4 regions of the Psychrobacillus sp. 05T411 genome follow, and region 1 is predicted to be linked to each of the others. Evidence: riboswitches for the same ligand, from Rfam matches in the RefSeq annotation. Region 1 holds a riboswitch; each other region holds the start of a gene.

Region 1 (3,176 bases):
TTTCCGCAGCCACAACATCCGTATCCCAACCGAGCTTACTAGCAAGCATTTTCGCACGATGCAAATGGTAATCACTCGTAATAATCGTCACAGAATCCAAATCGTCTGGCAGCAGCTCTTGTGAAAACAATAAGTTTTCATAAGTAGAGGTTGACTGGTTTTCCACAATGATTCTATTTTCTGCTACTCCATTTTCTAAAAGAAAATTTTTCATGACTACAGCTTCCTCGATATCTTCATCGGGTCCTTGTCCACCAGATACAACTAACTTCACATGGGGATTCTCTACAGCATACGCTGCTGCCGCCTCCAAACGATAGCGTAGAGCTAGTGAAGGGACATTCCCTTTTTTCACTTTTGCGCCGAGCACGATTGCGTATTCATTGGAACCATCTGCTTTCGGCTCCAGCCCGTCATCTAGCCATTTACTTGTGACCATCCACATACCAAATCCGCCTGAAACAACTACTAGTAAAGGAATAAGCACGATCCACCTCATTTTTTTCTTCATTTCATTCACACGGACGGTTTCTTTTTCTTCAAGAAGGCGGATATTCTTGGTTCTTCTTTACGGGCTAGACGACGAAAATTTTCGATATGTAAAACAACTGCCATGGCAAATAAAAACCCCGCGACAGCAACAGGCGCGGCCCCTTCAGCAAACCAAATGGAAGCCACTATAAATACTGCATAAAATACAAACACACCGATCAATAAAAAATCCGTTAATAAAGTCATACCGATTAATAATAAAAATCCAATAAGTCCAATTGGCCAATAAATAGCAAATAAAATACCAATAATCGAAGCGGTCCCTTTTCCGCCTTTAAATCCAGTGTAAATCGGGAAATTATGCCCTAAAATAACAGCAGCCCCAGCTAAATAGAGCAATAAATCTTGTTCCACGGAAGTCCAAGAGCTATATTGTTGCACAAAGAAGCGAACAGCTATAATAACAAATACACCTTTTAAAATATCAATTACAGCTACCAAAATTCCATACTTCATTCCAAGAACGATTGCTGCATTCGAAGCTCCGGAATTTTTAAGCCCTTCTTTTTTAATATTGACGCCACTTAAGGCCTGCGCAACTTTCGAGCCGTGGATTGCACCGACGAGGTAGCTAATTACTAATATAGTCGAAATCCAAACTGCCATCATATCACCTCTCTATCTAATAACTACTATACATTAAACGTTCCAATAACAAAGAAGTTTCAGAATTTTTCATAAAAACACTTGACGAATAGATTGATAGAATCTTATACTTTGTATCAAGATGGAAAACTAAATCTAATACTCTTATCAAGAGTGGCGGAGGGACTAGGCCCTGCGATGCCCGGCAACCACCGAGTTCTAAACTCGGAAAGGTGCTAATTCCTACAAATTCGTTTACCCGAATTTGGAAGATAAGAGGAGGAACATGCGAAACTGCACCCCTCTTCTTAATCGAAGAGGGGTTTTTGTTTGTCCTAAAGATCCTCTCCTGTCTCCCGATGTGCCCATCTAAACTATTTTCTAGGAGGAATTCAAAATGACAAATCTTCAAAAAGAAACAATTCTTTTGCACGGTGGTCAACAACCAGATCCAGTAACAGGTTCACGAGCAGTGCCTATTCACAAAACGACTTCTTACGTATTTCGCGATACAGAGCATGCGCAAAATCTTTTTGCATTGAAAGAAACAGGTAATATTTATTCTCGTATTATGAATCCGACGGTTGATGTTTTCGAGCAACGAGTGGCGCTTCTTGAAGGTGGAACGGCAGCGGTAGCATTATCTTCTGGTATGGCGGCAATTGCCTTCTCGATTTTGAATATTGCGGGAGCGGGAGACGAAATAATTGCAGCAGAAAATTTATACGGCGGTACATTTAATTTATTCGCACATACGCTACCTCGTTACGGCATTACGGTAAAATTCGTTGACGCTACTAATCCGGAAAACTTCCGTGCTGCAGTGACAGACAAAACAAAAGGATTTTTCGCAGAAACGATCGGTAACCCAAGTTTAAATATATTAGATATAGAAAAAGTGGCAGCCATCGCAAATGACGTAGGTGTACCGCTATTAATAGATAACACATTCGCTACTCCGTATGGAACCAACCCGATTAAGCACGGAGCTCATATTGTTATCCATTCCGCAACCAAATGGATTGGCGGACATGGAACAACGATCGGAGGAATCGTGGTAGATGGAGGAAACTTCGACTGGAACTCGGATAAATTCCCAGGTTTTACAGAGCCAGATGTAACTTACCATGGTTTACGATATGGAATTGATGTACCAAGTGTCGCATTTGCCATTAAATTACGGGTACAACTTTTACGTGATTTTGGACCTTCCTTAAGTCCAGAAGCCGCATTTTCGTTTTTACAAGGATTAGAAACACTACATCTTCGGGTTCCAAAGCACAATGAAAACGCACAAAAAATTGCAGAATTCTTAGTAAACCACGAAGGCGTTGAATGGGTGAACTACTTAGGATTGGAAGACCATCCGTCTCATGAACTGGCGAAAAAGTATTTGCAAAATGGATTTGGTTCCATCTTAAACTTTGGCGTAAAAGGTGGAAAAGAAGCTGGTAGCCACATTATTGATAATATTGAAATTTGGTCACATGTAGCAAACGTAGGGGATGCTAAGTCACTAATCATTCACCCAGCGTCTACAACTCATCAACAGTTAACACCAGAAGATCTAGTGAAAACTGGTGTTACAGAGGACTTAATCCGCTTGTCTGTTGGGCTAGAAGCAGTAGAAGATTTACAAAATGCTCTTGATAAAGTACTTGTGGAAAAAACAAATGTCCTCTCTAGATAGAATTTTGTTGTTAATTGGGCGCAAATAGTCTACAATATATAAAATAGTCAATCTTAAATATAAAAACGCTCAATTGTGCAGATTTAGTTGGAGGAGAAAGTATGGCGAAAATAAAAGCAGCAATCTTAGGTTTCGGAACAGTCGGCCAAGGGATTTATCATATTGTCAACGAAAAAAGAGAAGACTTGAAGAAGTCGTTAGGGTTGGACATTGAAATTAGCGCTATTCTTGTCAATAACCTATCAAAAGAAAGAATAGAAACGCCTGGTGTACTAGTGACAGATGACTTTGAGGACATTATGAATGTTCAAGGACTTCAAGTAGTCTTTGAAGCAATTGTCAATGAAGA
Region 2 (3,176 bases), on a different contig from region 1:
AGTTAAATCAAATCAAACTAAGATAAAACAAAAACAACCAATTGAAGAGGAAATTGCTGCATTAGAATTAGAAATCAAAACATTAGGAAGTCAAATAGAGTTGGAAAATGATTGGGAGACTTATGAGCGATTGATGGAAACTAAAAAACTACAAGAGCAGCAATTAGAGAAATTATTGGAGAAATGGATGGAGAATGAAAATTGAAACGCATTGCAATAGATATGGATGAAGTTATTTCGGCTTTCAGTATGAAATGTTTGCAGCTTTTTAATGCAGAATACAATTCAAACTATAATGTAATTCATCTTCAGGGAAAGCTATTAGCGGAGCTAGATCAACGTTTTAAGGAGAAAGTGAATGATTATTTAGCAGAGGAAACTTTTTTTCTCGATTTAGAGGTGATTGAAGGAAGTCAAGATGCATTGCGAGGATTAAATGAGCAATATGAGATTTTCATTGTTACCGCGGCGATGGACTTTCCTGCTTCATTGGCACCAAAATATCAATGGTTGAAAAAGCATTTTCCTTTCTTGAATGAAAAGCATTTCGTTTTTTGTGGAGATAAAAGTATCATTCGGGCAGATTATTTAATAGATGATACGCCAAGTAATTTAGATGCATTTTGCGGGGAGGGGATTTTATTTTCCGCTCCTCATAATAGGAACGAAAACAGATACACACGTTTGAATAATTGGAAAGAAGTCGAATATTATTTTTTGTAATATAAAGTATCCTATGTTAATTATCAGTAACATTAATAACTCGTACAAAAAGCGATAAAACTTCGCCTGAATAAGCTTATCCTTGAAATGAAAGAAAAGAAAAAATTATGAATAAAGACCTTTCTATTAGAATATCCATTAAGAAAGAAATTTTTACTAATAATTTTAACTAGTTGCACAAATATTTTGCTCGTGGTAGTATTTACTAGATTACATAAATACACCAATTAAATACTTCTTATCAAGAGAAGCAGAGGGACATGGCCCTGTGAAGCTTCAGCAACCTCTGACATTGTCAGAAAGGTGCTAACTCCTACAAGATTTTTGGTCTTGAGAGATAAGAACTGAGAGCTATCCTTACACCCTCTTTTCTTATCCATGAGAAAAGAGGGTTTTTATCTTCATTCAGCGAAAATACTCTCATCTCTATAGAAGGTGAGATGAATGCGGTTTTGTTTACTGTTCAGCTTGTGTTCAAACGCCCGCTGGACGAAGATAAAGCCTCCGGAGGATGTCACAGATTTTGAAAGGAGTTAAAGAAGGCAGTCTAAGTTCGCGACATCCTGTAGGCCTCAAGCTCGATTCAAAATCTGGACGTAATTACGCCGAGGTGTAATTGATGTTACATAGAAAGGAAGAGGAAGAAAATGCCGATTAATGTACCAAAACAGTTGCCAGCGACGGCCTTATTAAAAAAAGAAAAGATATTCGTGATGGATGAGGAACGTGCTACTGGGCAGGATATACGTCCTATGAATATCATTATTTTAAACTTAATGCCTGAGAAAGAAAAAACAGAGCTGCAACTTTTAAGATTATTAGGGAATACACCACTTCAAGTGAATGTTACTTTTATGAACATGGCTTCCCATGAATCTAAAAATGTAAGTAAAACGCATTTAGATACGTTTTACACAACGTTCGAAGAGATCAAACATCGTAAATACGATGGGCTGATAATTACTGGAGCCCCAATTGAGCATCTACCGTTTGAGGATGTGAATTATTGGGATGAAATGAAGGAAATTATGGAGTGGACTAAAACGAATGTCACATCTGTTTTCCATATTTGTTGGGGGGCACAAGCTGCTTTGTATCATCATTATGGAATCGATAAATACGAACTACCAAAGAAATGCTTTGGTGTATTTAATCATCGTTTATCTGATTTAACGGTTAATCTTGTACGCGGATTTAACGATGTTTTCAACGCTCCTGTGTCTCGTTATACATCGATCCCTTATGAAAAAATTAAAAACGATCCAAGATTAAATATACTTTCTCTATCAGACGATGCTGGCGTTTTTTTGATCATTTCCAAAGATGAAAAACATATTATGGTTACTGGTCACCTAGAATATGACGCAACAACTTTAGCTGATGAATATAACCGTGATCTGGATAAAGGAATTGATATCGATGTACCAAAAAATTATTTCCCGAATGATGACCCATCTAAAGAACCATTAAATACATGGCGTTCCCATACGCATTTATTATTTTCCAACTGGTTGAACTATTACGTATACCAAGAAACACCTTACGAGTGGGAATAAACGATAGAAAAGCACAGAGCATTCGTTTGCTCTGTGCTAGTTTTTATTTAAAAATCCGATCAATTTCTGCAATTTCATCAGTTGAAAGTTGCACATCTAAGGTTTTCAAATTAGCTAAAACTTGCTCCGGTATTTTTGCTCCAGGAATGATTACGTCGATTGCTTCCTGTGCTAAATACCATGCAAGTACAATATTTGCAATTCCAACATTTCTATCGCCTGCTATTTGTCGTAGTTGCTCCACTTTTTCCAGGTTTTGTACAAATGGTTGCCCTTGGAATAATGGATTTTTGGAACGACCATCTTCAAATGTACTATTCTTATCGAATTTTCCCGTTAATAAGCCAGATGCAAGTGGATAATAAGGAATAAAGGAAATTTTCTTTTCCAGCGTATATGGTAAAAATTCATTTTCTGCATCGCGTTTTAATAAATTGTAACCAGATTGAAGGACATCAATATATCCATCTTGGTTGCCCTCCTTTAATTGATCAAGGGAAAAGTTCGATACACCAATGGCACGTATTTTTCCTTCTTCTTTTAAACGTTGAAGTGTGCCAATTGCTTCTGCTTTCGGTGTATTTTCATCTGGATAATGTATATAAAATAGATCAATATAGTCAGTTTGTAGACTGCGCAAACTATTTTCCACCGTTTCTCTTAAAAACTTAGGAGAGTTGTCTATAAAAACTTGTCCATCTTCTAATTTGTGTGCCCCTTTTGAAGCTAATATAATTTCGTGTCGGCTCTGACTTTCTTTTAAGACTTCTCCAATTAACTCTTCCGATCTCCCTTTACCGTAGATGAAAGCTGTATCCAAAAAGTCAATTCCATTATTAATTGCTGTACGAACGATTTCTTTTCCAGTTTCATCGTTTAGATTAGGAAATAGATTAT
Region 3 (3,176 bases), on a different contig from region 1:
ATCGCTACCTGCAGCGAAAATCAATGAAAATTGCTTACTTACTCAGCATCGACTCGCTAAAAACAAAATTTTATACAGTTTTTTCTAATGCGAATCCAGGAAATGGCTTAGGGCAACCAACCGATCATTGAAAGCAACTAGTACTATGTTGAAAGCAACTAAATCAGCACGAGAGCAACCAAAACACTAGTGAAAGCAACCAATTTTTAAAATAGCAAGTTTACTTGGATTGAGACGCCCATGACTGTGACGCATTATTTATAAATGTTGCGCGTTTGAATGGCAACGTTGCGCAAATGACCTACAATGTTGCGTGTAACGACTAGGATTTTGCGCATTTTTGATCTTATATTCTTATCTAGCTAAATAGTGGGAATCATTTTGCCGTAGCTGGTCGTGCCACATGAGCCAAAGTCATGAACCCACTTGCGTGTAACACGAGTAGGTTCATGGGAGGTGCGACAAACGCGAAGGTTAGCAGGAACTCACTAAGTAGCATTATACCTATTTCATATACATTATAAAAAATGTCTTATCTTATGTTACCTGAAAACAGTTATCTACTATAGTTTTATAGAAAAAAAAAGCCACCACTTTTAAAAAGTGATGGCTTTTCTTATTACTTATAATCCTGCTTTTTCTTTTAAAGCGTCTGCTTTATCTGTTTTTTCCCATGGCGCGTCGATGTCTGTACGACCGAAGTGACCATAAGCTGCAGTTGGTTTGTAAATTGGACGACGTAGGTCTAGCATTTTAATAATGCCTGCTGGACGAAGGTCAAATAGTTCACGAATGTAAGCTACTAATTGTGCCTCTTCTACTTTTCCAGTTCCAAATGTATCAACAGCGATCGATACAGGTTGAGCTACTCCAATAGCATAAGCTAATTGTACTTCGCAACGGTCTGCAAGTCCTGCAGCGACAATGTTTTTTGCTACATAACGAGCAGCATATGCAGCGGAACGGTCTACTTTCGTTGGATCTTTACCAGAGAAAGCACCGCCTCCATGACGAGCGTAACCACCGTAAGTATCTACGATAATTTTACGACCTGTTAAACCTGCATCCCCTTGAGGTCCACCGATTACAAAACGGCCAGTTGGGTTGATAAAGTATTTTGTATTTTCATCGATTAAATGAGCAGGAACAATCGGCTTGATCACTACTTCTTTTAAATCTTTTTGAATTTGTTCTAGCGTAATTTCTGGATGATGTTGCGTAGAAATAACAATCGTATCAATACGAACTGGATTATTATTCTCATCATACTCCACTGTTACTTGTGTTTTACCATCTGGGCGTAAGTAGTCTAATGTTTCATCTTTACGCACTTGGGCTAAACGACGTGACAGCTTATGCGCTAAACTAATTGGAAGTGGCATAAGTTCAGGTGTTTCATTACATGCGTAACCAAACATTAAACCTTGGTCCCCTGCTCCAATTGCTTCGATATCTGAATCCGTCATAGATCCTTCACGAGCTTCTAACGCTTGGTCAACACCCATAGCAATATCAACAGACTGCTCATCAATTGCAGTCAATACTGCAGATGTTTCTGAGTCAAAACCATATTTAGCACGAGTGTAACCAATTTCTTTAATAGTAGAACGTACTACTTTTGGGATATCTACATAAGTAGACGTTGTAATTTCTCCTGCAACTAAAACAAGACCTGTTGTTACACTTGTTTCACAAGCAACACGTGCATTTGGATCTTCTGTTAAAATAGCATCTAATATAGCATCCGAAATTTGATCGCAAATTTTGTCTGGATGCCCTTCTGTAACTGATTCCGACGTAAATAATCGGCGTTGTGTCATAGAATATTCCTCCTATATCCTGCGAGATTTCTCTCAAGAATTGATACGGTACTCATTCCCATGTCAAGCCATTTCAAATGGATTAAACTTGAAGCCGTTTCGGACTTGGCACACAAGGATAAAGGGCGATGTTATATAAAAAAACCTTTCACTCACGTAAATGTACATGAGGAAAGGTATTAATTTCATAAGCACCTTTCACTCTTATCAATCAAGGAATCACACCTTGTCTCAGGTTGGGCACCTTTGTAATAAAAAAAATTACAGGTTGCCGGGTTTCATAGGGCCTGACCCCTCCACCAGCTCGGGATAAGAGTATCCGTTCAATAAAACATCATACGGAAACTCCGTACAAAAGTCAATAATTTTTTAGTGCCTATTAGAAAAGATAAAAAAATAATACATTAATTAGTGTAGACTATTTAACTTAATGTGTTATACTAATTCACATATAAACGAAAAATTCCTCCACCCTTGAGGAAATAATGAAAAAAGGATGGTAAATACAATATGAATTCAATCGATACGGTGAGTGAACTGAACGAATTGCTAGCTGGAAACAATATTAGCGTACAATTATCAGTGCCGCAACTTGTGGAAAAAGCAACATCTAGAGGAGAAGCTATTTTAACTTCTACAGGTGCTGTAAAAGCAGAAACAGGTAAATATACAGGCCGTTCCCCACAAGATAAATATATCGTAGAAGAACCTATCTCTAAAGACAAAATCGATTGGGGTTCCGTAAACCAACCTATCTCTTCTGAAATTTTTGACGCACTATATAAAAAAGTAACGAACTATTTAAAAGAACAAGAAGAATTATTTGTCTTTAAAGGATTCGCAGGAGCAGATAAAGAATCCCGTCTTGGCATTCAAGTGATTAATGAATTTGCATGGCATAATTTATTTGCACATCAATTATTCATCCGCCCTACGGAAGAAGAACTGTCAACACATCAAGCAGATTTCACCATTGTAAGTGCACCAAACTTCAAAGCTGATCCAGCTATCGATGGCACTAAATCAGAAACATTCATCATCGTTTCTATGGAAAAGCGTATCGTATTAATCGGTGGAACGGAATATGCTGGTGAAATGAAAAAATCCATCTTCTCTATTATGAACTATTTGTTACCAGAACAAAACATTTTTCCGATGCATTGTTCAGCAAACGTTGGAGAAGCAGGAGATGTTGCATTATTCTTCGGTTTATCTGGAACAGGGAAAACGACTCTTTCTGCAGATGCAGGACGTAAGCTAATCGGAGATGACGAGCACGGATGGTCGGATAATGGCGTATTTAATATCGAAGGTGGCTGCTACGCTAAATGTATCGACTTAACTCGTGAAAACGAA
Region 4 (3,176 bases), on a different contig from region 1:
AAGAAAAATGTAAAATGCCAAGGGGAAATGAATAATCCTTGGCATTTTAATATTATTTCTTTTTAATTTTCATCAGTTTTGCTTCTTTTTTTAACCCCATCATTAAAGAGGCAATCATGAGAAGCATGACGAAAGAAAATGGTAAAGCAGCAATAATGATTGTATTTTGTAAAGCTGTGAGACCATTAACAGACAGCAAAACGATAGCAATGACTGACAAGGTGATTCCCCAAACAAGTTTCACTTTATTTGGTGGGGTTAATGAACCATTAGTTGATAGCATACCGAGAACAAAAGTTGCGGAATCGGCCGATGTGATGAAAAAGCATGCAATAAGTATCACGGCAAAAACCGATATAATGGTCGCCATTGGCATTGCATGAAACATTTCAAATATAGTCAACTCAGTAGATGCTTTCGCTAAATCGGCAATACCTTCTTTTTGCATATTGATAGCAGTGGAACCGAATGCAGAAAACCAAATTGCTCCAAGTAACGTAGGTGCAACCAATACGGCAGTAACGAACTCTTTAATCGTTCTTCCTTTTGAGACACGAGCTATAAACATACTGACAAATGGTGCCCATGAAATCCACCAAGCCCAATAAAAGATGGTCCAAGCTTCGAGCCATTCGCGATTAGTCGCGCTGAGTGGTGCTGTACGGAAACTCATTTGAACAATATTGGATAAATATCCTCCAAAAGAGTCCGTGAACATATCAAAAATGAGTAATGTAGGACCTAGGATAATAACAAAACCAAGTATTGCTAGTGCTAATACTAAATTTGTATTCGATAAATATTTAATTCCTTTACTTAAACCGGACCATGCAGAAGCAAGGAATAGGACCGTTACGATAGCGATAATAATTACTTGAGTAAAGATACCAATCGTCCACCCGAAAAGATAGTTTAAACCTGCATTAATTTGAACGGCACCGAAGCCGAGTGAAGTAGCCACACCAAAAGCAGTAGCAAAAATAGCAAGGACGTCGACCAGTATGCCCAATGGTCCTTCCATCTTCTTACCGAAAATTGGTTTTAATGTTGCTGATATTAACCCAGGTTCATCTTTACGGAACTGAAAGAAGGCAAGGGATAAACCTACAACTCCATACATAGCCCACACGTGAAATCCCCAATGGAAGAAAGTATAGCGTAGAGCCTCTTTAAAAGCTGCAGCTGTGTTTGGTTCCGCTGTTGCTGGATCGATTGCATAATGCGATAAAGGCTCGGCAGCACCATAAAAAACGAGTCCAATACCCATTCCAGCAGAAAACAGCATAGAAATCCATGTGACTGTTGAAAACTGTGGACGATCTGTGTCTTTTCCTAACCGGATCTTTCCGTATGGACTGAAGATAAAAAATATACTAAGTGCTAACATGAATGTCATTAGTAGCATGTAGTACCAACCAAAGGAAGATGCAACAAAGCTTTTGATGGCTGTGGTGATTTCCTCAAAGTTTTCGGGCCAAATTGCTCCATATCCAGCAGCTAAAATGATTAAGCTCATAGTGATATAAAATGTAATAGATAGTTTTTTCATACTTCCCCCTCGTAGAATGAATAATTTAAATGGTTTACTATACTAATAAAACACTGTGAAATCAAATGATATCAAGGGTTCCGTTTCTTCAAAATCATACCCGAAATAAGAGGATTTGAAACAATTAAAGGCAACTAAATAAAAAGATTATTCGAAAATTAGTATTGACAGAATAAACTAAATAATGTAAGGTAATAGTCAATCAAATAAAACAACTTTCTTATCAAGAGAGGAGGAGGGACTGGCCCTACGATACCTCAGCAACAGGCTTTTTGTACTGTGCTAATTCCAGAAGCGTTTTATGCTTGAAGATAAGAAGAGAAAAATCACTGGTGACGTGTAAACCTCTTCTTGTTTCTAAGAAGGGGTTTTATTTGATTTCCAATTCAAATTTAGGGAGGAAGAAATCATTATGACAACTAAAACAGCAATTGCAGCACCATTCAGAGCGGATCACGTAGGGAGTTTATTAAGACCTGAAAGTTTACTTCATGCAAGAAAAGACTTTAAAGCAGGGGCTATTACGAAAGAACAATTAAAAGAAATAGAAACAATAGAAATTAAACGCATTGTCGACAAACAAATTGAAGTTGGATTGGAACTTGTAACAGACGGTGAATTCAGACGTGGCTGGTGGCATCTAGACTTTTTAGAGCATCTAAATGGATTTGAAGGGTATGTACCGGAAAAAGGATATCAATTCGAAGGGGTAGAAACAGACAAGTACGAAGTGCGCAATATCGGCAAAATCTCGTTCAACCCAGACCATCCATTTATCCAAGACTTTATCGAGTTTAACAAAATCGTAGATGGTCGCGCAGTTGCAAAACAAACGATTCCAAGTCCAAACCAGTTATTCCACCCGGGTATACGTGATGAAAGTATTTACCCGGACGTAGAAGAGTTCGCAAAAGATATTATTAAAGCTTACCAAGACGCTATTCAAGCATTTTACGATGCAGGGGTAAGATATTTACAAATAGATGATGTATATATTGCGGGTCTATCCTCACCAGATCTTCCTTATAAAGAAGGAGAAAGAGAGTTTTTAATCGACCTTGCACTTCGTGTAATGAACGGAGCATTGGAAAACAAACCAGCTGATTTAGTAGTGACGACTCATCTATGCCGGGGAAATTACCAATCGACTTGGGCATTCGGGGGAAGTTACGCACTAATCGCTCCAACGTTTTTCGCAAAAGAAAAAGTAGATGGATTCTTCTTAGAGTATGATGACGATCGATCAGGCGACTTCAAGCCACTTGAACATATTKCAAACGGCGGAGCAAAAGTGGTTCTAGGTGTTTTCACATCGAAAAATGGAGAACTAGAAAATAAAGAAAATATTATCGCACGTGTCAAAGAAGCATCTGAGTATGTGCCACTGGATCAATTAAGTATTAGCCCACAATGTGGCTTTGCTTCTACACATCATGGTAATAAGTTAACAGAAGAGCAACAGTGGGAAAAACTAAAATACATCGTAGACATTTCAAAAGAAATTTGGGGTTAATGAAGGGCAACACCTCGTTATTAGCCAATTACCCATTTGTAAGGCTAGAACGAGTAAATATAAAATACTTTCTTTCCTAAAGGTCTCATTTGATCGAGTAGGAAAGAAAGTTGA

The links. Region 1 has a riboswitch for S-adenosylmethionine ahead of AC1DFT_RS09485 (O-acetylhomoserine aminocarboxypropyltransferase/cysteine synthase family protein). Riboswitches for the same ligand answer to the same signal wherever they lie in the genome.
Region 2: another riboswitch for S-adenosylmethionine. It lies ahead of metA (homoserine O-acetyltransferase MetA); the one in region 1 lies ahead of AC1DFT_RS09485 (O-acetylhomoserine aminocarboxypropyltransferase/cysteine synthase family protein).
Region 3: another riboswitch for S-adenosylmethionine. It lies ahead of metK (methionine adenosyltransferase); the one in region 1 lies ahead of AC1DFT_RS09485 (O-acetylhomoserine aminocarboxypropyltransferase/cysteine synthase family protein).
Region 4: another riboswitch for S-adenosylmethionine. It lies ahead of AC1DFT_RS15740 (5-methyltetrahydropteroyltriglutamate--homocysteine S-methyltransferase); the one in region 1 lies ahead of AC1DFT_RS09485 (O-acetylhomoserine aminocarboxypropyltransferase/cysteine synthase family protein).

What each region holds. Positions count from the first base shown of each region.
Region 1 covers NZ_JBFTLO010000009.1:43,156-46,331, reverse strand. Annotated here, with positions in the region: gene AC1DFT_RS09495 (YdcF family protein) at 1-487, opposite strand, end outside; gene AC1DFT_RS09490 (glycerol-3-phosphate acyltransferase) at 517-1,158, opposite strand; SAM riboswitch class I at 1,300-1,416, shown strand; gene AC1DFT_RS09485 (O-acetylhomoserine aminocarboxypropyltransferase/cysteine synthase family protein) at 1,535-2,827, shown strand; gene AC1DFT_RS09480 (homoserine dehydrogenase) at 2,929-3,176, shown strand, end outside.
Region 2 covers NZ_JBFTLO010000001.1:28,405-31,580, forward strand. Annotated here, with positions in the region: gene abc-f (ribosomal protection-like ABC-F family protein) at 1-205, shown strand, start outside; gene AC1DFT_RS00140 (5' nucleotidase, NT5C type) at 202-723, shown strand; SAM riboswitch class I at 959-1,067, shown strand; gene metA (homoserine O-acetyltransferase MetA) at 1,371-2,279, shown strand; gene AC1DFT_RS00150 (aldo/keto reductase) at 2,323-3,176, opposite strand, start outside.
Region 3 covers NZ_JBFTLO010000014.1:54,853-58,028, forward strand. Annotated here, with positions in the region: gene metK (methionine adenosyltransferase) at 624-1,820, opposite strand; SAM riboswitch class I at 2,022-2,136, opposite strand; gene pckA (phosphoenolpyruvate carboxykinase (ATP)) at 2,331-3,176, shown strand, end outside.
Region 4 covers NZ_JBFTLO010000023.1:31,037-34,212, forward strand. Annotated here, with positions in the region: gene AC1DFT_RS15735 (BCCT family transporter) at 53-1,549, opposite strand; SAM riboswitch class I at 1,767-1,867, shown strand; gene AC1DFT_RS15740 (5-methyltetrahydropteroyltriglutamate--homocysteine S-methyltransferase) at 1,962-3,062, shown strand.